Regions from separate parts of the Streptomyces sp. NPDC091387 genome, predicted to be linked through region 2. Evidence: riboswitches for the same ligand, from Rfam matches in the RefSeq annotation. Region 2 holds a riboswitch; each other region holds the start of a gene.
What was found. A riboswitch is a leader RNA that binds a small molecule or an ion and turns the genes downstream of it on or off. The one in region 2 is predicted to bind thiamine pyrophosphate.
Positions count from the first base shown of each region.

Region 1: another riboswitch for thiamine pyrophosphate. It lies ahead of ACIQM0_RS35575 (thiamine ABC transporter substrate binding subunit); the one in region 2 lies ahead of ACIQM0_RS18690 (cytosine permease).
Region 3: another riboswitch for thiamine pyrophosphate. It lies ahead of thiC (phosphomethylpyrimidine synthase ThiC); the one in region 2 lies ahead of ACIQM0_RS18690 (cytosine permease).
Region 4: another riboswitch for thiamine pyrophosphate. It lies ahead of thiO (glycine oxidase ThiO); the one in region 2 lies ahead of ACIQM0_RS18690 (cytosine permease).

Region 1 covers NZ_JBIVTZ010000026.1:19,446-26,751, forward strand. Annotated here, with positions in the region: gene ACIQM0_RS35555 (phosphatidate cytidylyltransferase) at 1-252, shown strand, start outside; gene ACIQM0_RS35560 (hypothetical protein) at 324-851, opposite strand; gene ACIQM0_RS35565 (hypothetical protein) at 1,063-1,203, shown strand; gene rlmN (23S rRNA (adenine(2503)-C(2))-methyltransferase RlmN) at 1,276-2,382, shown strand; TPP riboswitch at 2,424-2,540, shown strand; gene ACIQM0_RS35575 (thiamine ABC transporter substrate binding subunit) at 2,623-3,726, shown strand; gene ACIQM0_RS35580 (ABC transporter permease) at 3,813-5,426, shown strand; gene ACIQM0_RS35585 (ABC transporter ATP-binding protein) at 5,429-6,454, shown strand; gene ACIQM0_RS35590 (response regulator) at 6,468-7,181, opposite strand; gene ACIQM0_RS35595 (sensor histidine kinase) at 7,175-7,306, opposite strand, start outside.
Region 2 covers NZ_JBIVTZ010000008.1:269,745-277,050, reverse strand. Annotated here, with positions in the region: gene ACIQM0_RS18700 (ROK family transcriptional regulator) at 1-1,175, shown strand, start outside; gene ACIQM0_RS18695 (formylglycine-generating enzyme family protein) at 1,172-2,131, shown strand; TPP riboswitch at 2,197-2,290, shown strand; partial or broken gene ACIQM0_RS18690 (cytosine permease) at 2,281-2,967, shown strand; gene ACIQM0_RS18685 (hypothetical protein) at 3,032-3,157, opposite strand; gene ACIQM0_RS18680 (TMEM175 family protein) at 3,252-3,905, opposite strand; gene ACIQM0_RS18675 (Ohr family peroxiredoxin) at 4,246-5,772, shown strand; gene ACIQM0_RS18670 (IclR family transcriptional regulator) at 5,849-6,670, shown strand; gene ACIQM0_RS18665 (CaiB/BaiF CoA transferase family protein) at 6,667-7,306, shown strand, end outside.
Region 3 covers NZ_JBIVTZ010000016.1:58,775-66,080, forward strand. Annotated here, with positions in the region: gene hisC (histidinol-phosphate transaminase) at 1-510, opposite strand, end outside; gene ACIQM0_RS29705 (LacI family DNA-binding transcriptional regulator) at 882-1,994, shown strand; gene ACIQM0_RS29710 (metallophosphoesterase) at 2,168-3,226, shown strand; gene ACIQM0_RS29715 (hypothetical protein) at 3,409-4,233, shown strand; gene thiC (phosphomethylpyrimidine synthase ThiC) at 4,300-6,114, opposite strand; TPP riboswitch at 6,107-6,240, opposite strand; gene ACIQM0_RS29725 (YibE/F family protein) at 6,308-7,306, shown strand, end outside.
Region 4 covers NZ_JBIVTZ010000003.1:149,470-156,775, reverse strand. Annotated here, with positions in the region: gene ACIQM0_RS07565 (peptide-N4-asparagine amidase) at 1-1,468, opposite strand, end outside; gene ACIQM0_RS07560 (NAD(P)/FAD-dependent oxidoreductase) at 1,587-2,771, opposite strand; TPP riboswitch at 2,962-3,074, shown strand; gene thiO (glycine oxidase ThiO) at 3,072-4,250, shown strand; gene thiS (sulfur carrier protein ThiS) at 4,247-4,465, shown strand; gene ACIQM0_RS07545 (thiazole synthase) at 4,468-5,262, shown strand; gene pknB (Stk1 family PASTA domain-containing Ser/Thr kinase) at 5,385-7,304, shown strand.

The DNA of each region.
Region 1 (7,306 bases), on a different contig from region 2:
GCCGGTGCGCTGTGCATGGAGTTCCTGATCGACGACGGCGCCTGGTGGCAGGGCCTGCTGCTCGGCCTCGCGGTCGCCGCCAGCGCCACCCTCGGTGACCTGGGCGAGTCCATGATCAAGCGGGACCTCGGGATCAAGGACATGGGCACGCTGCTTCCCGGCCACGGCGGCATCATGGACCGGCTGGACTCCCTGCTGCCGACCGCCCCGGTGGTCTGGCTGCTGATGGTCCTGTTCGTCGGCTCCGGCTGAGCGTCCGTACGCGTCACCACGAGTGGGGCCCACCGTCCATGGACGGTGGGCCCCACTCGTGTCCGGTGATGTCAGCCGCGTTCCCGCAGGGCCGAGCGCATGTGCTGATACCGCTCGATCGCCCGCTTGCGTATCCACACGAGCCAGCAGCTGAACACGATCACGCCCACGCTGAAGACCACGGGGAGGGCCGGTGAGCCGGTGGTGACCCCGAGGACCAGCATGCCCACCGCGGTCAGGCCCATGAAGCCCAGCCAGTAGGGCAGCCACCGGCTGCCCCGCTCCAACTTCCCGAGCTGGTCCTCGACCAGCCGGCTCATGACCGCCCGCTCCTCGGGATCCTCCGGCACCTCGCGGTGCCGGATCCTGCGGCCGAGGTCGACGAGCGTGTCGGGCCGCGCGCCGGTCGCACGGCTGGTCCTGCGGCGTTGGTACGCCACGAACCCGATGACCACCGCGGTGTAGACAAGACTCTGGACCGCCCATAACGCCGGATGACCGTCCCGGCGCCACACGGCTGCGAGGCCCAGCCCCAGTACGAAGAGCACCAGGGCTTGTGCGGCCAGGCTGTGGCTGAACCAGTGCTTCACGGTGTGCACGGCTGATACCTCCTGCTGGGTCGGCGGGCTGTCCTGTCACTCCGGGTACCCCGTCCGGCCCGGCTCAGGGGTGCTGCGTCGCCCCCAATGGCGTGGGGCGGGGCCACTGCCGTGTGTCTGGGACGCTGGAGGAACGGAGGCAAGCAGGGAAGGAACATCATGGCCGGCGCGCGTTCGATCGAGCCCGGAGCTGTGGAGCGAAGTGACCCCGGTGCCTCCCTCCAGGGCGTACGCGGGCCTGCTCGATGCGGGTGCTCGGGACGTGGACACGGTGGCGGCCTGCATCGCCTCCTCGCGCGAAGCCGTCGGCCACTGGTCGGACCAGGCGATCCGGGCCCTCGTCGCGGAGTGATCCGTACCCTCAGCGGGCCGGGCAGCACGATGACCGATCGCACCCCGGCGTGTCTGCGACACTGGATGAACCATGCCTAAGCCCGGAGAACTCACTTTCGTCGCGCCCCGCGGAGCCAAGAAGCCGCCGCGGCACCTCGCCGACCTCACGCCCGCCGAGCGCAAGGAAGCCGTCGCCGCGACCGGCGAGAAGCCCTTCCGCGCCCAGCAGCTCTCGCAGCACTACTTCGCGCGGTACGCGCACGACCCGTCGGAGTGGAACAACATTCCGGCCGCGTCGCGCGACAAGCTCGCCGAGGCGCTGTTCCCGGACCTGATGTCCGTGGTCCGGCACATCAGCTGCGACGACGACACCACCCGCAAGACGCTGTGGAAGCTGCACGACGGGACACTGGTCGAGTCCGTCCTGATGCGCTACCCCGAGCGCGTCACGATGTGCATCTCCTCCCAGGCGGGATGCGGGATGAACTGCCCGTTCTGCGCCACCGGGCAGGCCGGTCTCGACCGCAACCTCTCCACCGCGGAGATCGTCCACCAGATCGTGGACGGCATGCGGGCCCTGCGCGACGGTGAGGTACCGGGGGGCCCGGCGCGGCTCTCCAACATCGTCTTCATGGGCATGGGCGAGCCGCTCGCCAACTACAAGCGGGTGGTCGGGTCCATCCGCCGGCTGACCGACCCCGAGCCCGACGGGCTGGGGCTGTCGCAGCGCGGGATCACCGTCTCGACCGTCGGCCTGGTGCCGGCGATGCTGCGCTTCGCCGACGAGGGCTTCAAGTGCCGTCTCGCCGTCTCGCTGCACGCCCCGGACGACGAGCTGCGCGACACCCTCGTACCGGTGAACACCCGGTGGAAGGTGCGCGAGGTGCTGGACGCGGCCTGGGAGTACGCGGAGAAGTCCGGTCGCCGTATCTCCATCGAGTACGCGCTGATCCGTGACATCAACGACCAGGCCTGGCGGGGGGACCGGCTGGGCCGGCTCCTCAAGGGCAAGCGGGTGCACGTCAACCTGATCCCGCTGAACCCGACGCCCGGCTCGAAGTGGACCGCCTCGCGGCCCGAGGACGAGAAGGCGTTCGTCGAGGCCATCGCCGCCCACGGGGTGCCGGTGACCGTCCGGGACACCCGGGGCCAGGAGATCGACGGCGCCTGCGGGCAGCTGGCGGCATCCGAGCGCTGAGGCCGAAACCGGCCGTGTAGCCTGGGCGTGAATTCAACTTCATATTCCGACAGGGGAGCGCCACAGCGCTGAGAGTGCGGCACCAAGGACAGGTTGGCCGCAGACCCTCTGAACCTCGCCCGGGTCATTCCGGGTAGGAAGTTCGGACCTTACTCAAGCTGTTGCGCCCTGCCCGCTTCCGGTTCCGATCCGGCGCGGGCAGGGCCGCGTCTCTTCCTGGTCACCCCCAGGAGGAATCACATGAGCACCACCAAGAAGATCGCGGTGTCGGCCGTCGCCGCCGCGATCGGGGCCACCGCGCTCGCGGGCTGCGGCAGCTCCGACGACTCGTCGTCCGGCTCCGCCGGCACCAAGGGCGCCGGCTCCAAGACCGTCACCCTCGTCAGCCACGACTCCTTCAACGCGTCCAAGGGCGTGCTGAAGGAGTTCACCCGGGAGACCGGTTACACGGTCAAGGTGCTGAAGAGCGGGGACGCGGGCGCCGCGCTCAACCAGGAGATCCTGACCAAGGGATCGCCGCGCGGTGACGTGTTCTTCGGCGTCGACAACACCCTGCTGTCGCGCGCCCTCGACAACGGCCTCTTCACGCCGTACGCGGCCGAGGGCCTCGATCAGGTCGCGTCCGACGTCCAGCTGGATGCCGCGAAGCACCGGGTCACCCCGGTCGACACCGGCGACATCTGCGTCAACTACGACAAGAAGTACTTCGCCGACAAGAAGCTCGCGCCGCCGAAGTCCTTCGACGACCTGGCGAAGCCCGCGTACAAGAACCTCCTCGTCACCGAGAACGCCGCGACGTCCTCGCCCGGTCTCGGCTTCCTCCTCGGCACCGTCGCCACCTACGGCGAGGACGGCTACCAGGACTACTGGAAGAAGCTGAAGAACAACGGCGTCAAGGTCGTCGACGGCTGGGAGCAGGCGTACAACGAGGAGTTCTCCGGCTCCGCGGGCGGCAGGAAGGCCAAGGCCGACCGGCCCCTCGTCGTCAGTTACGCCTCCAGCCCGCCCGTCGAGGTGCTGTACGCGGACCCGCAGCCCGAGTCGGCCCCGACCGGGGTCGCCACCGGGACGTGCTTCCGGCAGATCGAGTTCGCCGGTCTGCTCGACGGCGCGAAGAACGAGGCGGGCGGCAAGGCCCTGCTGGACTTCCTGATCGGAAAGAAGTTCCAGGAGGACATGCCGCTCAACATGTTCGTCAGCCCGGTCAACAAGGGCGCGAAGGTGCCGGAGCTCTTCACGGAGTTCGGGGCCACCGCGGACAAGCCGGCGACCGTCGCCCCGGACACCATCGCCAAGAACCGTGAGCAGTGGGTCCAGTCATGGTCCTCGCTCGTAGTGAAGTAGCGAGGACTCCCGTACGCGGACCGGGCGCGCGCGGGAAGGCCGCACGGACCCGGTCACGGCGCGGGAGCGCGGTGCGGCTCGGCCTGATGGCCGTGCCCGTCGCCTTCTTCGCGGTGTTCTTCGCCTACCCCGTCGCGGCGATCGTCGGGCGGGGGCTCAAGGCCGACGGCGTCTGGCAGTTCGGCCGGTTCGGTGAGGTGCTGAGCCGGCCGGACATCCTGGACGTCCTCTGGTTCACCCTCTGGCAGGCGCTCGCCTCGACCGCGCTGACCCTGCTGATCGCACTGCCGGGCGCCTATGTGTTCGCCCGGTTCGACTTCCCGGGCAAGCAACTGCTGCGGGCGATCGTCACGGTGCCGTTCGTCCTGCCGACCGTCGTCGTGGGCACCGCGTTCCTCGCGTTGCTGGGGCGCGGCGGCTTCCTCGACGGGCTGTGGGGGGTACGGCTCGACACCACGGTGTGGGCGATCCTGCTGGCCCATGTCTTCTTCAACTACGCGGTCGTCGTGCGCACCGTCGGCGGACTGTGGTCGCAGCTCGACCCGCGGCAGGAGGAGGCCGCCCGCGTCCTCGGCGCCGGACGGTTCACCGCCTGGCGACGGGTCACCCTTCCGGCGCTCGCGCCCGCCGTGGCCGCCGCGGCACTGATGGTCTTCCTCTTCACCTTCACCTCCTTCGGCGTCGTCCAGATCCTCGGCGGCCCCGGATTCTCCACACTGGAGGTGGAGATCTACCGCCAGACCGCACAGCTGCTCGCGCTGCCCGCCGCCGCCGTGCTGACACTCGTGCAGTTCGCCGCGGTCGGCGCCATCCTCGCCCTGCACGCCTGGACCGTACGGCGCAGGGAGACCGCGCTGAAGCTCGTCGACCCGGCGCAGACCGCCCGCAGGCCGCGCGGCGCGGGCCAGTGGGCGCTGCTCGGAGGCGTCCTGCTGACCGTGCTGGTACTGATCCTGCTGCCGCTCGCCGTACTGGTGGAGCGCTCGCTCGACGTGTCCGGCGGCCACGGCCTCGACTACTACCGGGCGCTGGCATCGGCGGACGCGAACAGCGGTACGTTCCTGGTCGCGCCGCTCGAAGCGATCGGGAACTCGCTGCGGTACGCGCTGGTCGCGACCGTCATCGCGCTGGTCGTCGGGGGCCTGGCCGCAGCGGCTCTGACCAGGCGGGGCGGCCGGCTGGTCAGAGGCTTCGACGCCCTTCTGATGCTGCCCCTCGGGGTCTCCGCCGTCACCGTCGGCTTCGGGTTCCTGATCACCCTGGACAAGCCGCCGCTCGATCTGCGGACCTCCTGGATCCTGGTGCCCCTCGCCCAGGCCCTGGTCGGGGTGCCGTTCGTCGTACGGACCATGCTGCCGGTCCTGCGCGCGGTGGACGGGCGGCTGCGCGAGGCGGCCGCGGTGCTCGGCGCGTCGCCGCTGCGGGCCTGGCGCGAGGTGGATCTGCCGCTGGTGCGCCGGGCGCTGCTGGTCGCGGCGGGCTTCGCGTTCGCCGTGTCGCTCGGCGAGTTCGGCGCCACGGTGTTCATCGCACGGCCCGACAACCCGACGCTCCCGGTCGCCGTGGCACGGCTGCTGGGGCGGTCCGGGGATCTCAACTACGGCCAGGCGATGGCCCTCAGCACCATTCTGATGCTCGTGTGCGCGGTGTCGCTGCTGCTGCTCGAACGTATCCGCACCGATCGATCCGGGGAGTTCTAGGGATGCTGACACTCGAATCGGCCACCGTGCGCTTCGGTGACCGGGCGGCGCTGGACGCGGTGGACCTGGAGGTCGCCGAGCACGAGATCGTCTGCGTGCTGGGGCCGAGCGGCAGCGGGAAGTCGACCCTGCTGCGGGTGGTCGCCGGACTCCGGCATCCGGACGGCGGGCGGGTACTGCTCGACGGAGCGGACCAGGCCGGGGTGCCGGTGCACCGGCGCGGGCTCGGCCTGATGTTCCAGGACCACCAGCTCTTCCCGCACCGCGATGTCGGTGCCAACGTCGCCTTCGGGCTGCGGATGCACGGCGTGAGCCGGAGCGAGCGGGACCGCAAGGTCGCCGAACTCCTCGATCTGGTGGGGCTGCCCGGCGCCGAGCGGCGGGCCGTCGCCGCGCTCTCCGGCGGCGAGCAGCAGCGCGTCGCCCTCGCGCGGGCGCTCGCCCCCCGGCCCAAGCTGCTGATGCTGGACGAACCCCTCGGCCAGCTGGACCGCAGCCTGCGCGAACGCCTCGTCGTCGAACTGCGCACGCTGTTCGGCCGGTTGGGCACGACCGTGCTCGCGGTCACCCACGACCAGGGCGAGGCCTTCGCGCTGGCCGACCGCGTCGTCGTGATGCGCGACGGACGCATCGCCCAGGTGGGCACCCCCCTGGAGGTCTGGCAGCGTCCCGCATCGGCCTTCGTCGCCCGCTTCCTCGGCTTCGACAACGTGGTGGAGGCGACGGTCACCGGCGAGGCCGCCGACACGGACTGGGGCAAGGTGCCGGTGCCCGCGGGATCGCCTCAGGGGGCCTGCGACCTGCTGGTGCGTCCGGCCGGAGTCCGGATCGGCGCCCCGGAGGACGGCCTGCGCTGCACCGTCGGCGCCCGCACCTTCCGCGGCAACCACGTCGCCGTGACACTGAGGCCGGAGCACGGCCCGGCCCTGGACGCCGAGTGCGCACTGCGCGCCACACCGGAGGAGGGCGCGCGGGTCGGCGTCACCTTCGACGCGTCGGAGAGCGTCGTACTGCCCGCCGTGCGGTGACCGGCCGCGCGGGTCACCGGCCCGCGTCCGGCCCCGCCGGTATCCCGCCCGCGCCGCAGCCGTTCGCACCGGAACCGGCCACGACCAGTCCCAGTTCGTAGGCGAGGATCACCGCCTGCGCGCGGTCCCGCAGCTCCATCTTCGCGAACAGCCGGTTGATGTGGGTCTTGACCGTGTGCGCGGTGATGGTGAGCCGGTCGGCGATGTCCCCGTTCGACAGACCCCGGGCGATCAGCACGAGCACCTCCACCTCCCGGGTGGTCAGGCCCTCGACGGAGCGCGCGGGCGGAGCGGCGACCCGCTGCCTGGTGAACTCCGCGATCAGCCGCCCGGTGATGTCCGGCGAGAGCAGCGCCCGGCCGTCGGCCACCACCCGTACCGCGTGCAGCAGTTCGGGAAACGTCGCGTCCTTCAGCAGGAAGCCGCTGGCCCCCGCGGTCAGCGCGTCGTACACGTACGCGTCGAGCCCGAACGTCGTCAGCATCAGCGCCCTGGTCGCACCGCCCGAGGCGGCGATGATCTCGCGAGCCGCCTCGATGCCGTTCAGCCCCGGCATCCTGATGTCGAGCAGGGCCACGTCGGGGCGGTGTTCGGCGGCGATGCGGACCGCCGCCGCCCCGTCCTCCGCCTCCCCGACCACCTCGATGTCCGGCTGGGTGCCGAGCAGCCCGGCGAAGGCGGTCCGTACGACGGCCTGGTCATCGGCCACCACCACCCGGATCACCACGGGAGCTCCGCCTCGACGAGAAAGCCGCCCGCCGGGCCCCGGCCCGCGGTGAGGCTGCCACCGAGGAGCGCCGCCCGCTCGTTCATCCCCACCAGCCCGTGGCCGGCGCCCTCGGCCGGTGCGCC
Region 2 (7,306 bases):
CCGCCGTACTCGGTGAACTGCGCAGGTCGGGCGCGCTGAGCCGGGGCGAGCTGAAGGCGCGGGTCGGGCTCTCCCGTACCACCCTGTTCGCGATCGTGTCCGATCTGCTGGAACGCAAGGCCGTCATCGAACAGCCGGCCCCCGATCCGGAGCAGCCGCGCGGCCGCGGCAGACCGGCCCTGGAGATCTCCCTCAACTCCCGCGGGGCCGAGCTGATCGGGATCGACCTCCAGCGCCACCGGCTCCATGTGGTCGTGGCCAACTGCGCCCATGAGATCGTCGGCCGTTCCAGCGCCCCCGTACCGGCGGAGAGCGGCGCCGCCGAACGGGCGGCGCAGGCGATCCGCGCCGTGGAGGACCTGGTGCGGCGCGAGAACATCAGCCTCGCGCCCGTCGAGGGCATCGGCCTCGGCCTCCCCGGTTTCGTGCAGAACCCGGCCTCCGGCGACCCGCGCACGATGACACCGTTCGCCGGCCACGTCGCCGCCGAGCTGGGCAGGCACTTCGACGCCCCCGTGCTCACGGACAACAACTCCCGGCTCGCCGCCCTCGCCGAGGTGACCTGGGGCGCCGCCCGCGGATTCGACAACGCCGTCTATCTGCGCTGGTCACAAGGGGTCGGTGGCGGGCTCGTCGTCAACGGCGCGCTGGTGCACGGCGCCCATGGCGCGGCCGGCGAGATCGGCCACACCAGCTGCGATCCCGAGGGAAGGCCCTGCCACTGCGGTGGCCGAGGCTGTCTGGAGGGGCTCATCTCCGTCCCCGCACTGCTCGCCGCCTGCGCCGACCGCGGGGTCACGGCCCGCGACGCCGCGGAGCTGATCACCCTCGCCGCCGACGGCCAGCCGGACGCCGCCGACGTGCTCCGGACCGCGGCCGTCCTCGCGGGCCGGGTCCTCGCCGCACTCGCCGCACAGGTCGACCCCGAGTGCATCGTCGTCTACGGCGAACCGGCGGCCCTGGACGGCCTCGTCCTCACCCCCATCCGGGAGCAACTCGCCGCGCTCTCCCTGCCCTCGGCTCCCCGCACCATCGAGGTGCGCGGCTCCACCCTCGGCGGTGAGGCGGCCGCGCTCGGCGGCGTCGCCCTGCTGCTGCGCACCACCGGCCAGGACCTGGCGGAACTGCTCGACCGGCCGGCACCCGGCGCGCCCGACAGGGAGGCCGCACGGTGAACGCCTGCTGCGGGCCCGCCCGCGAGAGTGCGCCGACGGCGACCGCCGCTCCCCCGGCGGAGTTCGCCGTGCCCGTACGCGGCACGGCAGAGCTCCTGCGCGGCATGGTCGCCGTACCGGGCGGACCGTTCCTGATGGGCGGCGAGGACGAGGACGCGTTCCCGGACGACGGCGAGGGGCCGGTACGTGAGGTCACGACCGGGCCGTTCCACATCGACGCGGCCTGCGTCAGCAACGCCCGGTTCGCCGTCTTCACCAAGGCCACCGGCTACCGCACCGAGGCCGAACTCCTGGGCTGGTCCTACGTGTTCGGCTCCTTCGTACCCCCGGCCGCCCGCCGTGCCGTACTGCCCGGAACGGTACCCGGCGCCCCCTGGTGGCGCGCGGTGACCGGAGCGCACTGGCGGGCTCCCGAGGGACCGGGCACCTCGATCGGCGACCGCCGGGACCACCCGGTGGTCCACATGTCGTGGAACGACGCGACGGCCTACGCCCGATGGGCCGGCAAGCGGCTGCCCACCGAGGCCGAGTGGGAGAAGGCGGCCCGCGGCGGACTCGTCCGGGCGCGGTTCCCCTGGGGCGACGACCTCACCCCGAACGGCCGGCACCGCTGCAACATCTGGCAGGGCGACTTCCCGGTACGCAACACGCGCGAGGACGGCCACGCGGGCACCGCACCCGTCAAGGCGTACGCCCCCAACGGCTTCGGCCTGTACAACGCCTCGGGCAACGTCTGGGAATGGTGCGCCGACCGCTTCAGCGCCGACTGGCACCGCGCCGACCGCCCCGAGACCCGTACCGATCCCGCCGGACCGCCGCACGGCGAGAACCGGGTACTGCGCGGCGGCTCGTATCTCTGCCACCGCTCCTACTGCAACCGCTACCGGATCGCCGCCCGCACCTCCAACACCCCCGACAGCACGACGGGCCACGGCGGCTTCCGCTGCGCCCTCTAGGTCATGCCCTCGGCATCGACCCCCGCAACGCGTCGCGATCCGCACACCCAGCTATCCTGACCGCCGCACCGGACACGGGGTGCCCCGCAGAGGGCTGAGAACACACCCGTCGAACCTGAACCAGTTAGCACTGGCGGAGGGATGTCTTCATGTCATTGCCGTATACCCAGGATTCGCGGCCCGCGTTCGACGGGCGGATGCCCAGCGCCCCCGGCGATCTGCGCGTCGAGGCGCACGGGATAGCCCCGGTTCCCGAGGACCGACGCTACGGCGGGCCCGGCCGGCTGTTCACCGTCTGGTTCGCCCCGAACCTGACCATGACCGGCGTCTTCACCGGTACCGTCGGCATCGCGCTGGGCCTGGACTTCGCCACGGCGCTCACCGCCGTCGTGCTCGGCACGCTCGTGGGCGCCGCGCCCACCGCGTATCTGGGGACCTGGGGCAGCCAGACCGGTGCCGGGCAACTCCCGCTCGCGCGGCTGGCGTTCGGTCGGGGCGTCGTACTGCCGGGCGCGCTCCAGTGGCTGTCTTCCATCGCCTGGGACGCGCTGATCGGCCTGTTCGGCGGGGAGGCGCTGGCCCAGTTGTGCGGCTGGCCGTTCTGGCTGGGGGTGCTGGTCATGATGGCCGCCCAGGGCGCGCTCGGCGTACTGGGGTACGAGGTGATCCACCGGCTCCAGACCGTGATGACCTTCGTCCTCGCGGCCGCCTTCGCGGTCGCCTTCGCCGCGGCGGTGCCGTTCATGAGCACCGGCCTGTACGTGGGCCCGGTGGCGAAGGCGCTGCACGGGGCGGACCTCGCCTACGGGGTGGCGTTCCTCACCGCCCTGGCTGTCTACGCCCCGCTGCGGCTGCGCCGACGCGGGTGACGGTCCCCGGCAGCTCGTGGGCCGCGCGGGGTCATGCCTTCTTGGTCGCCGTCTCGCCGTGGATGTAACGGCGGCCGCGGAGCAGCGAGACGACCGCGGCCACCAGGCACGCTGCGACGGCGAAGTCGGAGGCACCTCGGCCGCGTAGGGGTGCCAAGCTGTTCCCGGCCCCTGATGACGGCCAGTCCGAATGCTCCGGTGAGGCGGCCGTTCGCCCGCTTGAGGACACGGGACGCGCGCCCCGGAAGCGGTCAGGGGCGGTTTCGGATCGCTGGTACACCGTGGCGGTGGCGGCCGAGGATGTAGTGGGCGGGGATCAGCGTGAGCCAGAACAACATGGCTGCTTCCGTGCTGACGTAGGCCAACGGAATGGAGAGGCAGAAGATCAGCACTCTGGAGCCGAGCTGCGCGGTGAAGGAGCGGCGGCCCGTGGCGGCGGATGATGCTGCGGGCGACGGGCGCGCCTGGCGTTGCGTGATCAGCAGCAGGATCGCGTGCACCGCGTGGGTCGCGGCCACCGCACCCGCGTACAGGGCGACCGCTTCGGGTTGAGAGGCGTACTCGGCCAGGAGCCCGGTGGGAAAGGGGAGCAGGGCGACCAGGCCGAGGCCGAGAAAGATCAGGCGGGTGACCACGACCGTCTCGGCGGGCAGCGTGGTGAGGATGCGGCGGTGGTCACGCCAGAATCCGGCGATGAGGGTGAAGCTGAGGGCGAAGGCGCCGACGTCGGGAAGCGCGTCGCTCAGGGCTCTGTGGAATGCGGCATCTCCCAGGTCCGTGGGGATCGCCACGTTGATGACGAGCAGTGTCATCGCGATGGCGTAGATGCCGTCGGACAGAAAGATCAAGCGTGCCATGCCCGGGTCGTCGTCGTGGGGGCACGCCTCTGCCACTGGCTCCGTCATATCGACGACAGTAGGGCGTTCCGCCCTGACTGCGATGCATTGAGCATGACTTGGGCGGCTCCGTCCCTGGACGACAGATGAATGCCGGACACCGGCCTTTCCCGGGACGCGGATCGCGGGTGGGCCACACCTCGGCGCCCGCGGTTTCCGCCTTCCCGCAGCCGACACCAAGGCCGCGAGCGAGAAACGGCCGAAATTGATCGAAAGCCAATAACGCAAGTTACCCGTAGGTACTCATTGACTCGGCCATCTGAGGGTTCTTATTGTTCCGTTCAATCGAACGGCGTACCTGTGAACGGAACGGTCTCGGTCGCCACCCCTCGTTCGGGAGGGAGTAATAGTGACAAGATCTGACGTCAGTACCCTTCTGTCCCCCTTCGCGCTTGGTCAAGTCCACTTACGCAACCGGGTGTTCGTTCCCGGGCACACGACGAATTTCGGCCACGCCGACCACCCCACCGAGCGTCATGCCGCGTACCACGGCGAACGGGCTCGCGGGGGTGTCGGGCTCATCATCACCGAGGGCATCCGGGTCCACCCGACCAGCGCCGGCCGCCACATCGGTCTCGGCAGCTTCGACGACTCCTCCATTCCGCACCACGTGGGCATCGCCGAGTCCGTACAGGTCCACGGCACGCGGATGTACGCCCAGCTGCTCCACACCGGCCGCCAGGCCGCCGGGGACGCCACCCGCACCGCCGCCTGGTCGCCGGACCTGCCGATGGGTATCCGCATCGGCGCGGACGAGTTCCTCCCCGGCGGGCTCACGCCCCCCGACATGGCCGAGATCGTCGGCCGGCTGCGGCGGGAATTCCCGCTGCTGTACGTCCACGTGAGCCACGCCGCCCATCACGGCAGCTACTCGCTGGGCACGCAGATGGCGGACATGAGCTTCCGGCACGCCCGATTCCGGCACCACGCGGCCCTGTTCAAGGCGGCGTTCCCCGATCTCCCGGTGCTGGCGGTCTGCCGTCTGGACAGCCTTCCGGAGGCGGCCGACCTCGTCGCGGCGGGAGAGGCGGACCTCGTCGGGCCGGCCCGCCCGCACATCGCCGAGCTGGACGGCTTCGACGACGTCGTCGTGGCGGCCGGCGCCCGTTCCGGGGAGCGCGAACTGCCCTACAGGCCGCCCGTGTTCGACATCCTGGAGACGGTCGCCGGACTCGGGGACCCGGACTCACCGCTCCGCGGTACGGTCCTCGTCCGCGACGACCAGGGCACCTGGGCGGCCTCCTCCGTCGCCGAGAGCCTCGCCCGCGAGGGGGCCAGGGTGCACGTGCTGTCGCCCACCGCGTCCTTCGCCTCGAGGATCACCACGTACTCCAGGCTCGCGCTGACCAGCCGGATGGGCGAACTGGGAATCAGGTCGCACCTCGTGCGGGACGTGGCGGCGGTGCGTGCCGACACCGTCGCCCTGCGTGACACGCTCTGCGGCCACACCGAGGAACTCACCGGCGTCACGGCCGTCGTGGACGTGTCCGGCGGGCGCGCCGGGCGGGCACGCTCCCGTACCGGTTCGCCGGACGTGGCCCTGACCCGGCCGGCCGGGCGCGCCGAGGGCGACACCGGCACCGACCCGGAGGAACTGTTCGCCGCGGGGTACGCGGCCTGCTTCGGCGGCGCGTTGGGCGTGGTCGAACGCCGTCGGCGCGTCACCGCCGGACCGGTCACCGACACCGCGTCCGGCACCCTCGGCACCGTCGCGGCGGGGGCGTACGCGATCGCGGTCCGGCTGACCGTCACGGCGCCCGAGTGCCCGCAGAAGACGTTGGAGGAGCTGGTGGCCCTCACCCACACCATCGGCCCCTACTCCAAAGCCGTTCGAGGCGATATCGAGGTCATCACGGAGGTCGCCGGCGGTTCCTGACACCGCCGGGCCCTCCACCCGCCGTGACCACCCACGCCGGCCCCGCAGACGGGGCGGCCGACCGACCGAGGATCCCATGACCGTCATCGATGACACCGAAGAGCACAACAGCCGCAGCCGTTCCGGGATCGCCCGAGCGCTCGCGGTGATCGACGCCGTGGCACGTGCCCCGCACGCACAGGGTGTCTCGGTGATCGCACGGGAGACAGAGCTTCCGAAGGCGGTGGCCCACCGCATCCTGCGCGAACTCGTGGCGGGGAACTTCCTCGCCTTCGAGGAGGACACCAAGGCCTACCGGCTGGGCCCCGGCGCCCTCACCATCGGGCTCGCCGCGATGCGTGAACTCGACATCGCCACCGTCGCCCACCGCCATCTGGTGGCCCTGTCAGAGCGCACCGGCCAGACCACGACCCTCTCGCTGCGCCAGGGCTGGTCCCGGGTGTACGTCGACCAGGTCCTCTCCCGCCAGGAGATCCGGATGTCGGTGGCACTGGGCACCAGCCATCCCCTGCACGCCGGTTCGTCCTCGAAGGCCATCCTCGCCGCGCTCCCCGACTCCGAGGTGGAGGACTACATCGACCACCACCGTCTGGACAGCGTCACCGACGCCACCATCACCTCCGCCGCGACGCTGCGCGAGGAGATCGCGGTCATCCGCGCCACGGGCTACGCGGTGAGCGTGGGGGAACGGCAGGTGGAGGCCGCCAGCGTCGCCGCCGCCCTGCACGGGCCGATCGGCCAGGTCGTCGGCTCGGTCTCGGTGTGCGGGACGAAGGCCATGTTCAGCGAGGCCAGCAGCAGTCAGCTCGGCGAATGGGTCACCTCGGCCGCCGACAACATCTCCGCCGACCTCGGCTCCGTACGGGACACCGCCGGGGAACGAAAGGACGCACCATGACGACTTCGGCAGAGGCCGGCCCCGCGCGGGAGGCCCCGGACTCCAGACACGGCCCCCTGCGGGGCATCCGTGTCATCGACGCCTCCACCATCCTGGCCGGGCCGCTCTGTGCCCAGCTGCTCGGCGACTTCGGCGCCGACGTGATCAAGATCGAGCACCCCGTCGCCGGGGACGGGATGCGCGGTCACGGCGAGTCCAAGAACGGCATACCGCTGTGGTGGAAGGAGATATCGCGCAACAAGCGCACGGTCGGCCTCAGCCTCTCCGACCCGGACGGGGCCGCCCTCTTCCGCCTTCTGGTGGCGGACGCCGACGTCGTCGTGGAGAACTTCCGGCCCGGCACCCTGGAGCGCTGGGGCCTCGGCCCCGAGGTCCTGCACGGGATCAACCCGGGTCTGGTGCTCGTCCGCGTCACCGGCTTCGGGCAGACCGGCCCCTACGCCTCCCGGGCCGGGTTCGGCACCCTCGCCGAGGCGATGAGCGGGTTCGCCCATCTGACCGGCGAACCCGACGGCCCGCCCACGCTCCCGGCGTTCGGCCTCGCCGACACCATCTGCGGGATCGCCGCCTCGTCCGCCGTCACCATGGCCCTCTACCACCGGGAACGGGACCCTGACCACCGCGGCCAGGTCATCG
Region 3 (7,306 bases), on a different contig from region 2:
GCGTACCACGGTGCCGGTGGGGTTGTTCGGATTGCAGACGAAGATCATCCGGGTCCGGTCGGTGATCGCGTCCGCCATCGCGTCCAGGTCGTGCACCTCACCGTCGGTCAGCGGCACCTTCACCGACGTCGCGCCGCTGACCTGCGTGATGATCGGGTACGCCTCGAAGGAGCGCCACGCGTAGATGACCTCGTCACCCGGTCCCGAGGTGGCCTGAAGCAGCTGCTGCGCCACACCGACCGAGCCGGTGCCGGTGGCCAGGTGCGAGACCGGCACACCGAAACGGTCGGACAGCTCGTTCATCAGGCCGGTGCAGGCCATGTCCGGGTAGCGGTTGAAGTGCGCGGCCGCGGCCATCGCGGACTCCATCACCCCCGGCAGCGGCGGATACGGATTCTCGTTGGAGGACAGCTTGAAGGCGACCGGTCCGTCCGAGGCGGCCGGCTTGCCCGGCACATAGGCGGGAACGCCGTCCAGCTCGGCGCGCAACTTGGGGCTCGTCTGGCTCACCGCAGGTCCTCCTCGACCGTCCGCACACATCAATACTGCTCACCATATGAGGATTGAGCGCCGCTGCGAACGGCGGGACAGAGGATTCGTCCGGTGGGCCCCGGAATGAGGGGGAGCGCTCCGCCCCCTGGCGCGCGCCGGTGGCTCACTCCGTGGCGCGCGTCCCTCGAAGAGGTGAGTTGAGACCTCTTCGAGACATCGCCCCCACGGCAGGCCCATCCGGTCCGACACCCGACACATGATGGTCCTGCCCAACAACACCCTTGGTTAACAAGGCTATTGACCGCTGATGACCATGCAGAAACGTGCCTGCCAACGCGTGCATATGCGGTCAGACCAACTGCCCGTGCGCGCCCTACTATCGGCTCGCCATGACAGCAGCAGGGAAGCACCAGGTGAGCCGGACGGAGACCCCCCGGCGCGGCGGCAGGCGGGGACGAGCAGGTATCCGGGATGTGGCCGCCGCCGCCGGAGTCTCCATCACGACCGTCTCCGACGCGCTCAACGGCAAGGGCAGGCTCCCGGACGCCACCCGTCGCCATGTCCGCGAGGTCGCCGAGCGCTTGGGCTACCGCCCATCCGCCGCGGCCCGAACGCTCCGTACCGGCAAGTCCGGCCTGATCGGCCTGACCGTGACGACCTACGGGGATGAACCCTTCACCTTCACCGAATTCGCGTATTTCGCCGAGATGGCCAGAGCCGCCACGTCCGCCGCGCTGGCCCGCGGCTACGCCCTCGTCATCCTGCCCGCCACCTCACGCCACGACGTCTGGTCGAACGTCGCCCTCGACGGCACCGTCGTCATCGACCCCTCCGACCAGGACCCGGTCGTCACCGAACTCGTCCGCCAAGGCCTGCCCGTCGTCTCCGACGGCCGGCCGGCCGGGACCCTCCCGGTCACCGCCTGGGTCGACAACGACCACCGGGCCGCCGTGCTCGATCTCCTCGACCACCTCGCCGCCGCCGGGGCCCGCCGCATCGGGCTGCTCACCGGCACCACCACCGACACGTACACCCGGCTGTCCACCACCGCGTACCTGCACTGGTGCGAGCGGGTGGGCCAGGATCCCGTGTACGAGTCCTACCCCGCCCACGACCCGTGTGCGGGCGCGGTGGCCGCCGACCGCCTGCTGGCGCGTCCGGACCGCCCTGACGCCGTCTACGGGCTCTTCGACCCCAACGGCACCGATCTGCTCGCGGCGGCCCGCCGGTACGGTCTGCGCGTCCCTGAGGACCTGCTGCTGGTCTGCTGCAGCGAATCCACCGTCTACGCGACGACCGAGCCGCCCATCACCACGCTCTCGCTCAAACCGCGCAGGATCGGCACCGCGGTCGTCCAACTGCTCATCGACGCCATCGAAGGCGTGGACCAGGACGGCCCGGTGGAGCAGGTGATACCGACGGAGCTCATCGTCCGGACCTCCTCGCAACGCCGTCCGCCCCGCACCACGGTCAGCGCGCCGCGCTCTCCAGCAGGGGATTGATCAGACCAATTGGGACTAATCGACCGGATAACCCGGCGTGCGTTCGGATTGACCACCCCTGGTGCGTCACAGAGCACGATTCGCATTCCTATGATGGGCGGACGACACCGCGGACCGCCCCGACCAGCAGGGCCCGTCAGGTGTACGGCGGCGCGACGGTGGTGGAGGGGTCGATGACACAGGGGGCCGGTCAGGAACCCGCGGTGCGGACGGCGACGTTGCGCGACTTCCGCGTACCGCCCTATGCGCAGTCCCCGGCGCCGCCTGCGGCTCCGCACCCGGGGAACGCCTTCCCGGAAGGTGAGCCGCCGGTGGGGTACACCCCCACCGAGCGCGACCTTCCGGTGATCACCCGCGACAACACCGTCCAGGTGCGGGCCGTACCCGAACCGCGGCCCGCCCAGGATCCGGAGCTCGGCCCCCTGTACGTGGTCGGTGACGTCCACGGATATCTGGACGAGCTCCACGCCGCCCTCGCCGAACAGTGCCTGATCGACGCCGAAGGCAACTGGTCCGCGGGCAACGCGCGGATCTGGTTCCTCGGCGACTTCACCGACCGGGGCCCCGACGGCATCGGCGTCATCGACCTCGTGATGCGGCTGTCCGCGGAGGCCGCGGCCGCGGGCGGCTACTGCAAGGCCCTCATGGGCAACCACGAGCTGCTGCTCCTCGGCGCCAAGCGGTTCGGCGACACCCCGGTGAACTCCGGCGCGGGCACCGCCACCTTCCAGGCCGCCTGGCTGCTCAACGGCGGCCAGAAGACCGACATGGAGCGGCTCCAGGACGTCCACCTCCAGTGGATGTCCCGGCTCGACGCGGTCGTCGAGGAGGACGGGCATCTGCTGATGCACTCGGACACGACGGCCTACCTCGACTACGGAACCACCATCGAGGACGTCAACGACACGGTGCACGCCATTCTGACGCGGAACGACGCCGATGAGTGCTGGGACCTCTTCCGCAAGCTCACCAAGCGCTTCGCCTTCCGCGACGAGTCGGGCCCGCAGGCCGTCCAGCAGCTGATGGCGGCCTACGGCGGCCGACGTGTCGTCCATGGCCACAGCCCCATTCCGTACCTGCTCGGCGAGGTCGGCTCCGAGGACGGCGAGGACAGCGCGACCCCGCTGATCGACGGCCCCCACGTGTACGCGGACGGGCTCGCCATCGCCATGGACGGCGGAGTGACCATGGCCGGAAAGCTACTGGTCGTCCAACTCCCCCTGCATGACTGACGGCCTTCGGGGAAGACGCATGAACGACCTGACCATGCCAACCGCTGGGCCTATTTCCGGAAACCCCCTGTCACCCTGTGCCGTGGGCGCTCTACCATCGGCGTACCAGTAGCAGGCTCTCCTCCGTTTCCGCCCAACTGCCCGGTCGAATCGGGCATACAGGCCCTACGGAGCATCGGGGGATGCACATGAACAGCGCTCCGCACCTGCTGACCGAGGACCGCCCCGAGTACGAGCGGATCCTCGACGACGCGCTGCGTCACGCCCATGAACGACCAGATCTGGCCGCAGTCGGCGAACAGCTCAACCCGGTCCAGCTGCGCACCATGGCGATGGCCGCCACCGCCCTCATCACCGCCACAGCGGCCACCGAGTACGAGCACTACGTGAAGGCCCGCGAGGAGCTGCGCGCCACGGCCGCCGGCACCGACCAGGACGCCGCCCGGGGAACCGGAGCCGGCGATCCCAGCCAGTTGGGCGCCGGCATAGGAGCCGTCGTCACGGTGCTGGCCCCGGTGCTCGCCGGCACGGCCGCGGTGATCTTCCTGCTGGTCGGCTACGTCCTGAAGATGCTGAGCCCGCCACCGTCCTTCGCGGGGACCATGGTCGGCGCGGGCTGGTTCTTCGCGGCGCTCACCGCGGCCGCCATCCTGATCGCCGCCATCGGCCTCCTCATCACCGCCCTGCGGAACGGCTCCACCTCCCTGGCCGCCGACGACCCCGGCGAGGAACTGCCGGAGGACGTGGCCCGCGCCCGGGAGGCCTGGCGGCACGCACTGCTGGAACGGGGCATCCTGCCGTTCCTGCGCGACGCGCTCGCCGACCCCGGCGCCGCCCCCGCCGCCCGTACCCCGTACCCCTCGGCCAACCGCATACCGAAGATCGGCTACAGCAGGCCGGACTTCTCCAGCCCGGACGACGGCCCGGCGGCCGCGCCCCGGCCGACCTTCACCAGCCCGGACTTCTCCAGTCCCGACTTCGGTGGCCCCGAACACGAGATGGACTGACGGGTCCGGGGGACGCCGGCGCGTCGTACCGGCCGGCGCGCGCCCGCCGGTACGACGCGCCGTGCCTCAGTCCGCGACCGGCAGGTAGACCCGGTTGCCCGCGGCCGCGAACTCCTTGGACTTCTCCGCCATACCCGCCTCGATCTCCGACTGCGAACCGCCGTGCTCACGCCGGATGTCGTGCGAGATCTTCATCGAGCAGAACTTCGGACCGCACATCGAGCAGAAGTGCGCCGTCTTCGCCGGCTCGGCCGGCAGCGTCTCGTCGTGGAACTCCCGTGCCGTGTCCGGATCGAGCGCCAGGTTGAACTGGTCCTCCCACCGGAACTCGAACCGGGCGTCCGACAGCGCGTCGTCCCACTCCTGCGCCCCCGGGTGCCCCTTGGCGAGGTCCGCCGCATGGGCCGCGATCCGGTAGGTGATGACCCCGGTCTTCACATCGTCCCGGTTGGGCAGGCCGAGGTGCTCCTTGGGCGTCACGTAACAGAGCATCGCCGTTCCCCACCAGGCGATCATCGCGGCCCCGATGCCCGAGGTGATGTGGTCGTACGCCGGCGCGACATCGGTGGTCAGCGGGCCGAGCGTGTAGAACGGCGCCTCCTCGCAGAGCTCCTGCTGGAGGTCGATGTTCTCCTTGATCTTGTGCATCGGGACGTGCCCCGGGCCCTCGATCATCGTCTGGACGCCGAACCGCTTGGCCACCGTGTTCAGTTCGCCGAGCGTGCGCAGTTCGGCGAACTGCGCCCCGTCGTTGGCGTCCGCGATCGATCCGGGGCGCAGCCCGTCGCCCAGCGAGTACGTCACGTCGTACGAGGCGAGGATCTCGCAGAGCTCCTCGAAGTGCTCGTACAGGAACGACTCCTTGTGGTGCGCGAGGCACCACGCGGCCATGATCGAGCCGCCCCGGGAGACGATGCCGGTCTTGCGGCGGGCCGTCAGCGGAACGTACGGCAGGCGCACGCCGGCGTGGACCGTCATGTAGTCGACGCCCTGCTCGGCCTGCTCGATGACGGTGTCCTTGTACATCTCCCAGGTCAGCTCCTCCGCCCTGCCGTCCACCTTTTCGAGGGCCTGGTAGAGGGGCACGGTGCCGATCGGCACCGGGGAGTTACGCAGAACCCACTCACGGGTGGTGTGGATGTTGCGGCCGGTGGAAAGGTCCATGACCGTGTCGGCGCCCCACTTGGTCGCCCAGGTCATCTTGTCCACCTCCTCCTCGATGGAGGACGTCACCGCGGAGTTGCCGATGTTGGCGTTCACCTTCACCAGGAACCGCTTGCCGATGATCATCGGCTCGATCTCCGGGTGGTTGACGTTGGCCGGCAGCACGGCCCGGCCCGCGGCGATCTCCTCGCGCACCACCTCGGGCTCGACGTTCTCCCGGATCGCCACGTACTCCATCTCCGGGGTGATCTCGCCCCGCCGGGCGTACCCGAGCTGGGTCACCGGGCGCCCGTCCCGGCTGCGCCGCGGCCGGCGCGGACGGCCGGGGAAGACGGCGTCCAGATTGCGCAGTCCTTCCCCGAGCTCCCGGCTTCGCTCGGGCAGGGGAGACCCCGTCCGCGGTGAGGTGTGCTTGAACCCGTCGTCCTCGGGCCGCGCGGCCCGGCCGGCGTACTCCTCGGTGTCGCCCCGGGCGATGATCCAGTTCTCCCGCAGAGGTGCGAGTCCGCGGCGGACATCGGTGTCGATGGCGGGATCGGTGTACGGCCCCGACGTGTCGTACAGCGCCACGTCCTTGCCGTTGGTGAGGTGCACCTGACGGACCGGCACCCGGAGGTCCGGGCGCGCGCCCTGGACGTATCCCTTGTGCCAGCCGATGGACTTCCCGGCCTCGTCGCTCTGATTGGAGGCAGGCGTGCGTGCGTCCGCTGTGGTCATGAGACCTACTCCCTACGCCGGCATTACCCGGTAACAGGTTCGGCGGTCGGCGCAGCGTGTCCCGTACGGACGTACGGAGATCAGCGCCCTCTCAGCCCGGTGCTCCGAGCTCCCGCGTGTGCAAAGGTGCCACCACGCTAACGCCCTCGCGGGTGTGCTGAACAGAGGGCCCTGTTCTTGCGATGATCGGCCGGTGACAGCCCCTCGTACCGTTCCCGAACAGCCGGGCCATCAGCACACCCACTCGCACAGCCACGGCCCCGCCGCCCCCGTGTCCAAGCACCTGCGCAAGGTGATCGCCGCCGTGCTGATCCCGTTCGCGGCCGCGGTCGCTGTCGGTCTGCTGGTGCTCTGGCCCGGTGGTGCGCCGGCGCACGAGCGCACCGGTGTCGGGTTCGACCGGCAGACCCAGCAGGCCAGGGTGGTGAACATCGACAGGGTCGACTGCAAGGACGTGAACGCGGCCCAACTGCCCACCAGCGGCGAGACCACGCCGTCGACGGGAGACCCGGCCACCGGTGGCGACGGGGCCGGACTCTGCGAGAAGGCCACGGTCGAGGTCACGAGCGGCGAGGACAAGGGGCGCACCTTCATCGAGGTGGTCCAGCCCGACGCACCCCGACAGCTGCGGGAGGGGCAGGGGGTCGTGGTCGCGTACGCCCCCGACGCGCCCCATGACCTCCAGTACTCCGTGACGGATGTGAACCGGAAGTTCCCGATGGCGCTGCTGGCGGGAATCTTCGCCGTGGCGGTGGTCGTCGTGGGCCGACTGCGCGGGGTCATGGCACTGGTGGCGCTCGCCCTGTCGTTCGCCGTGCTGACCCTGTTCATCCTCCCGGCCGTCCTGCAGGGCTCGAATCCGCTGCTCGTGGCGGTCGTCGGGGCCAGTGCCATCATGCTGATCGCCCTCTACATCTGCCACGGGCTGACCGCCCGCACCTCGGTCGCCGTCATCGGCACCCTGATCTCACTGCTGCTGATCGGGCTCCTCGGCTCGCTCTTCATCGGCTGGGCGAGCCTGAGCGGGAACACCGACGACAGCACCGGCCTCATCCACGGCCTGTATCCGCACATCGACATGAGCGGTCTGCTTCTGGCCGGCGTCATCATCGGTTCGCTGGGAGTGCTCGACGACGTGACGGTCACCCAGACGTCGGCGGTCTGGGAACTCCACCAGGCGGACCCCACGATG
Region 4 (7,306 bases), on a different contig from region 2:
TGACGGCCGCCCTCATGTCGTAGTTGTTGTAGTCGCCGTACAGCGGGATGTCCAGGTCCACGTCGATGGGGTAGGACCAGGTGCCGCGCCGCGCTTCCGTGCGGCCGCGGGCCTGGGTCGTCACCGTGGTGGAGCCGTGGTCGCGCTGGTGCATCACCTGGTGGCTGCCGGTGGCGGAGACGTTGTCCGTGTGGGTGTACGCGAACTTCTGCTCGACGGTGGTGGTGACCCGGCCCTTGGAGGTCTCGACGTATCCCGAGATCTTCCAGGAGCGGCCGGTCGACACGGAGACGTCGGTGGAGCCGTTCGCGCCCGGGGTCTGGACGGTCTTCACGTCCGGGGCGTGGCTGAGGGTGTTGGTGGTCACCCTGCCGCTCGTGCGGGCCTTGTGGGCGTCGGTGCCGAGGAAGAGTGAACCGTCGACGGTCCAGCCGTCGGCCGCGCCGTACGGGGTGATGCCGATGGCGTGCGGCCGGCCGTCGGCCAGCCGGCCCGCGAAGGGGGTGAGGTCGATGTCGTACGCCTCGGTGCCGAACTGGTCGATGGCCGGGATCGGGCGCCACAGCGTCGGCACGATGCCGCCGGAGTACACGACGGGGTACGGCTGGGCGAGGCCCGCGGGCCGCCCGTCCACCGTGACCTGCACCTCGCGGTAGGGGCCGCCGCCGCAGAGGTAGTCGGGGGCGGTCGCCGCCAGGTCATCGGGGACCGCGTCGAACCACTGCTCGTCGCAGCCGCCGCCGCGGGCGTAGACCTCCAGGCGCGCGTCGGTCAGATTGCGCGGGAAGGTGACGTCGGTGCTGGTGGAGCCGCCCTTGGCGACACTCATCCAGGGCGCGCTGTCGGAGCCGGTGTCACCGAGGGGGACGACGCGGTCGGCCGTGGCGGCGGCCGGGTGGCGCTTGTCGGCCCGGTAGTACGTGATCTTCAGCTTGATCCCGTACACGCCGGTGTACGTCTCGTTGACAACGTTGCCGAGTTCGAGCTGGAGCTTCTGCGGGTCCTTGAGGAGCGGCGCGAAGTCGGTGATGTCCTTGGCGACGTGCCAGCTGATGCCGTCGTCGTCGGGCTCGGCGGTGCTGGTGCGGAAGACCTCCGCGCCGCCGATGAAGACGGCGGCGAGGCGGTCGTACTGGCGCCCCTTCACGCTGCCCGACCAGTCGAGGACGACCTTGTTCCACGGGCCCTCGCACTTCTTGGGCGGGGTGAGCGTGGTCGCGTACGGGGGCCCGCCGAGCGTGTTGCCGAAGTCGTGGTCGACGGCCGTCACCGAGCAGTGCTCGGTATCCGGACGGGAGACCGGCGGAGTCGCGTCGGCCGGGTCCTGGTAGGCGACGGCCGGGTTGGAACCGGGCGCGGGGACGGTGTCCGCCCGGGCCGGGGCGGCGAGGGCGCCTCCGACGAGGGCGGCCGACGCCGAGGCCATGGAGATTCCACGCAGCGCGCGGGACCATCTGTGCCGAAACATGCGCATCCTTCGAAGAGTATGAAAAATGATCACTTCAAAAGATGCACAGTGCACCAATCTCCGCCCTCCCCCAAGAGCCTGTCCACATATCGGATATCAACATCCGTTGTGCGTACCGTTACTGACGGGCCGCCGACTTCAGCGGTACGGACGCGTCAGCGGCCCGCTCCGGATCGAGCCGCGTCCCGGCCTCGATGAGCCTGCGCCCCTGGATCAGGTCGCGCGGGCGGCCGACGGCGAGCACGGCGACCAGGACGTCGTCGCGCAGCCAGCACACCGACCAGGCGGGACCGGCCGGATCGCCGCGCCACAGCAGGGTGTCCGCCCCGTCGTGGTGACCCGCGTACTGGACGAACCGGCCGAACTGCTCGGACCAGAAATACGGCACGGGGTCATAGGCGGGCGGCTCCGCCCCGCCCCCGCCGGCCGCGCCGATGATCTGGGCGGCCGCGGTCCGTGGCCCCTGCAGGGCGTTGTCCCAGTGGTGGACCAGCAGACGCGCCCCGTAGCGCGCGGAGGGGAACGAGGCGCAGTCGCCGACGGCGTACACATCGGGCAGCGAGGTGCGCAGCGCCGCGTCGGCGGTCACCGACCCGTCGGGCCCGAGCCCGATGCCGGAGCCGGCCAGCCAGCCGGTGGCGGGCCGTGCGCCGATCCCGACGACGACCGCGTCGGCCGGGAGCGTGCGGCCGTCCGCCAGGACCACGCTGCCGGGCTCGACGCGGGCCACCCGCGCCCCGGTGAGGAGTCCGGCGCCGCTCTCCGCGTACCAGGCGGCCATCGGGGCGGCGACCTCCGCGGGCAGGGCGCCCGCGAGGGGGCGGTCCGCGGCCTCGACGACGGTGACCTCGCAGCCCGCGGCGCGGGCCGCGGTGGCGAACTCGGCACCGATCCAGCCCGCGCCGACGACCACGACGGTGTGCCGCGCCTCCAGGACGGGCCGCAGCCGCGCCGCGTCGTCCAGGGTGCGCAGCAGATGGACGCCCGGCACACCCTGCGAACCGGGCAGCACGACGGGTTCGGCGCCGGTGGCGATGACCAGGACGTCGTAGGGGACGGGCCCCGCGGAGGTGTCCAGCTCATGGTCGCCGGCGCGCAGGCCGGTGACCTCGCAGCCCAGCCGCAACGCGACGCCCAGTGCCTCGAAGTCGATGTCGAAGGCGGATTCCTCGGCCTTGCCGAGCAGCACCGCCTTGGACAGCGGTGGGCGGTCGTAGGGCTGATGGGGTTCGGCGCCGATCAGGGTGACGGCGCCGGTGAAGCCCTGCTCCCGCAGGGCCACCGCCGTCTGCACGCCCGCCATGCCCGCGCCGACGACGACCACCCGCCGCCCCGCCCGCTCCGACTGCCGCTCCGGCCGCTCTGCCCGCTGCTGCTCGTTCACCCGTCCACCTTAATCAACTGACGGTCCGTCAGGAAAGTGGTCCGCCGTCCTGCTCGCACCCACCGCCCTCCCGGGCCCCTCCTCGGGACGGGGTCTAGGGTGGCCCACGTAGAACACTCGCGGGAGCCCGGACGCACCGGGCTGAGAGGGAGGCTGGACGGCCTCCGACCGTACGAACCTGATCCGGGTCATGCCGGCGAAGGGAGGGGCTGGATGCCCATGCGCACCCACCGCGCCAGCGGGTCCGACGTCCTCGTCATCGGGGGCGGCATCATCGGCCTGGTGACCGCCTGGCGGTCCGCGCAGCGCGGTCTGGCCACCGCGGTCGTCGATCCCGACCCCGGCGGCGGGGCCGCCCGGGTCGCGGCCGGGATGCTGGCCGCCGTCACCGAACTGCACTACGGCGAAGAGATGCTGCTGGGCCTCAACCTCGCCTCCGCCGCGCGCTATCCGGCGTTCGCGGCCGAGCTGGAGGCGGCGAGCGGACAGGACATCGGCTACCGCGCCTGCGGCACCCTGGCCGTCGCGCTGGACACCGACGACCGTGCCCATCTGCGGGAGCTGCACGAGTTGCAGCGCCGGTCCGGGCTGGAGTCCGAGTGGCTCACCGGCCGTGAGTGCCGGCGCCTGGAGCCGATGCTCGCGCCGGGCGTACGCGGCGGACTCCGGGTCGACGGCGACCACCAGGTCGACCCGCGCAGGCTGGCCGCCGCGCTGCTGACGGCGTGCGAGCGGGCCGGGGTCGTCTTCCACCGCCACCGGGCCGAACGGCTCTCGGTGGCGCGGGACCGGGCCACCGGGGCCGTGCTGGCCGACGGTTCGGAGCCGGCCGCCGATCAGGTGGTGCTCGCCGCTGGCAGCCTCAGCGGCCGGCTCGCGGGGGTGCCCGAGCACGTCCTGCCGCCCGTCCGCCCGGTCAAGGGCCAGGTGCTGCGGCTGACCGTACCCACCGCGTACGCCCCCTTCCTCAGCCGTACCGTGCGGGCCGTGGTCCGGGGCAGTCACGTCTACCTCGTGCCGCGCGAGAACGGCGAGCTGGTGATCGGCGCCACCAGCGAGGAGATGGGCTGGGACACCACCGTCACGGCGGGCGGGGTGTACGAGCTGCTGCGCGACGCCCACGAGCTGGTGCCCGGCATCACCGAGCTGCCGCTCACCGAGACCCTGGCCGGTCTGCGCCCCGCCTCCCCCGACAACGCCCCGCTGCTCGGCCGCACCGCGCTGCCCGGCCTCCACCTCGCCACCGGCCACCACCGCAACGGGGTGCTGCTCACTCCGGTCACCGGCGACGCCATGGCGCGGCTGCTGGCCGGCGGCGAGCTGCCCGAGGTGGCCCGCCCCTTCTCCCCCGGCCGTTTCGCGGCCGCCACCCCCGTCCGACAGGAGCAGCCCGCATGACCGCGCCCGTCCCCCTCTCCGTGTCCGTGAACGGCGAGACCGTCGCCGTCGCCGCGGGCACCACCCTGGACGCCCTCGTCGCGACCCTGACCGAGGCGCCCTCGGGTGTCGCGGCCGCGCTGAACGAGACCGTCGTGCCGCGCGGCCAGTGGTCCGCCGCGGCGCTCGCCGACGGCGACCGGGTCGAGGTCCTGACCGCGGTCCAGGGAGGCTGACCGTGTCCGACGACCTGTTCACCCTCGGGGACACCGTCCTCGGCTCCCGGCTGATCATGGGAACGGGCGGGGCGCCCAGCCTCGATGTGCTGGAGCGCTCGCTGATCGCCTCCGGCACCGAGCTGACCACCGTCGCGATGCGCCGCCTCGACCCGACGGTGCGGGGCTCCGTGCTCTCCGTACTGGAGCGGCTCTCCATCCGCGTCCTGCCGAACACCGCGGGCTGCTTCACGGCGGGCGAGGCCGTGCTCACCGCCCGGCTGGCCCGCGAGGCGCTCGGCACCGACTGGGTCAAGCTGGAGGTGGTGGCCGACGAGCGGACCCTGCTGCCCGACCCGATCGAGCTGCTGGACGCCGCGGAGATCCTGGTGGACGACGGTTTCACCGTGCTGCCGTACACCAATGACGATCCGGTGCTGGCCCGCCGGCTCCAGGACGTGGGGTGCGCGGCGGTCATGCCGCTCGGCTCCCCCATCGGCTCGGGGCTGGGCATCCGCAATCCGCACAACTTCCAGCTGATCGTCGAGCAGGCCCGGGTCCCGGTGATCCTGGACGCGGGCGCCGGGACGGCCTCGGACGCGGCGCTCGCCATGGAGCTGGGGTGCGCGGCTGTGATGCTCGCCTCAGCGGTGACCCGGGCCCGGGAACCCGAGCTGATGGCCGCCGCGATGCGTCACGCGGTGGAGGGCGGGCGGCTGGCGCACCGCGCGGGACGGATACCGCGCCGGCACTTCGCCGAGGCGTCGTCGCCGGTGGCGGGGCGTGCGGCGCTGGACCCGGAACGCCCGGCGTTCTGACGCCGGACACCGCGGCTCCGGGAGCGGTGGACAGCGTGTTCCTGTCACGGCTCGGCTGCGGTACCGGCCCGGAACCGTCCCGGCCCGTCAGTCGTGTCCGCGCCGGCTCGTAGACTCGCTGCGTGGATACGACCCTCCAGGACCCTCTCGTCGGGCAGCTGCTCGACGGCCGCTACCGCGTCGATGCCCTCATCGCCGTGGGCGGCATGGCCACGGTCTACCGGGCCATGGACACCCGGCTCGACCGAGTGCTCGCCCTCAAGGTGATGCACCCGGCGCTCGCGACCGACGCCTCGTTCGTCGAGCGCTTCATCCGCGAGGCCAAGTCGGTGGCGGGGCTCGCGCACCCCAATGTGGTCGGGGTCTTCGACCAGGGGGCCCAGGGGCAGTACGTGTACCTGGCGATGGAGTACGTCGCGGGCTGCACGCTGCGCGACGTGCTGCGCGAGCGCGGCGCACTGCAGCCGCGGGCCGCGCTGGACATCCTGGAGCCGGTGCTCGCCGCGCTCGGCGCCGCGCACCGGGCGGGCTTCGTACACCGTGACATGAAGCCGGAGAACGTACTCATAGGCGACGACGGCCGGGTCAAGGTCGCCGATTTCGGCCTGGTACGGGCCGTGGGCACGGTCACCAACACCACCGGGTCCGTCCTGGGCACCGTCTCCTACCTCGCCCCCGAGCAGATCGAGCGCGGCACCGCGGACACCCGCGCCGATGTGTACGCGTGCGGGGTGGTGCTGTACGAGATGCTCACCGGCGCCAAGCCGCACACCGGCGACTCCCCCGCCCAGGTCATCTACCAGCATCTGAACGAGGACGTCCCGGCTCCCTCCGCCCTCGTCCCCGGGCTCGCGCCCGAGCTCGACGAGCTGGTCGCGAGCGCCGCCGCGCGTGACCCCGAGGTCCGGCCGTTCGACGCGGTGGCCCTGCTCGCCGAGTCCCGCCGGGCCCGCGCCGGCCTCAGCGACGCCCAGCTGGACGCCGTGCCGCCGCAGGCCCTGGCCGAGGTGCGCGACGCCGCGGAGGACCGCACGAGCGTGATCCCGCGGGTGCTGCCGCCCGGCCAGGGAACCGCCCACCACACCAGTCGGCTGGAGACGCCCCCGCCGCTGCCGCCGGAGCCGCCGGTCCGGCGGACCGGGCCCCTCGGCGGGCCGCGGCGCGGCATCGTCGCGGCGGTCGTCGCCGTGCTGCTGGTCCTGGGGATCGGCGGCGGCGTCTGGTACATCAACTCCGGACAGTTCACCCACGTCCCCTCGGTGCTCGGCCAGAGCGAACAGGCGGCCAAGGGCCGGCTGTCGGACGCCGGCCTCGAAGTGAAGGGCGTCGAGCGCGCCTACAGCGACACCGTCGGCCGCGGCAAGGTGATCGGCAGCGACCCGAAGTCGGCCGCCAGGATCCGGGGCAACGGCTCGGTGACACTCGTCGTCTCGCGCGGGCCCGAGATCGTGAAGGTGCCCGACGTCGAGGGCGTCGCGCTGGCCGAGGCCAAGCGGAAGCTGGCGAAGGCGGGCCTGGTGCCCGGCATGACCACCAAGGAGTTCAGCGAGGACGCGGAGGCCGGTGAGGTGGTGCGGACGGACCCCGAGGCGGGCACCGAGCGCCACGCGGACAGCGCGATCGCGATCGTCGTGTCCAAGGGCAGCCCGGTCGACGTCCCCGATGTCACCGGACTCTCCGTCGAGGACGCCACCGACGCGCTGGACGAGGAGGGGCTGAAGGCCAAGGTGCTGCCCGGCCGGGTGAACTCCTCCGAAGACGCGGGCGACATCGCCGAGCAGTCACCGGCCGAGGGCCGGGAGGCCGCCGAGGGCGACACCGTCACCCTGACGGTCTCCAAGGGGCCGCAGATGATCGACGTCCCGGACGTCACCGGCAAGGACGTCGACGACGCCCGGAGCGAGCTGGAGGACGCGGGCTTCGAGGTCGAGGTCGACCGCCCGTTCCTCGGCATCAGCGACACGGTCGCGAGCCAGTCCGTCGACGGCGGCGACCGGGCCCCCGAGGGCAGCACCATCACCATCAAGACCAAGAGGCTCTAGAT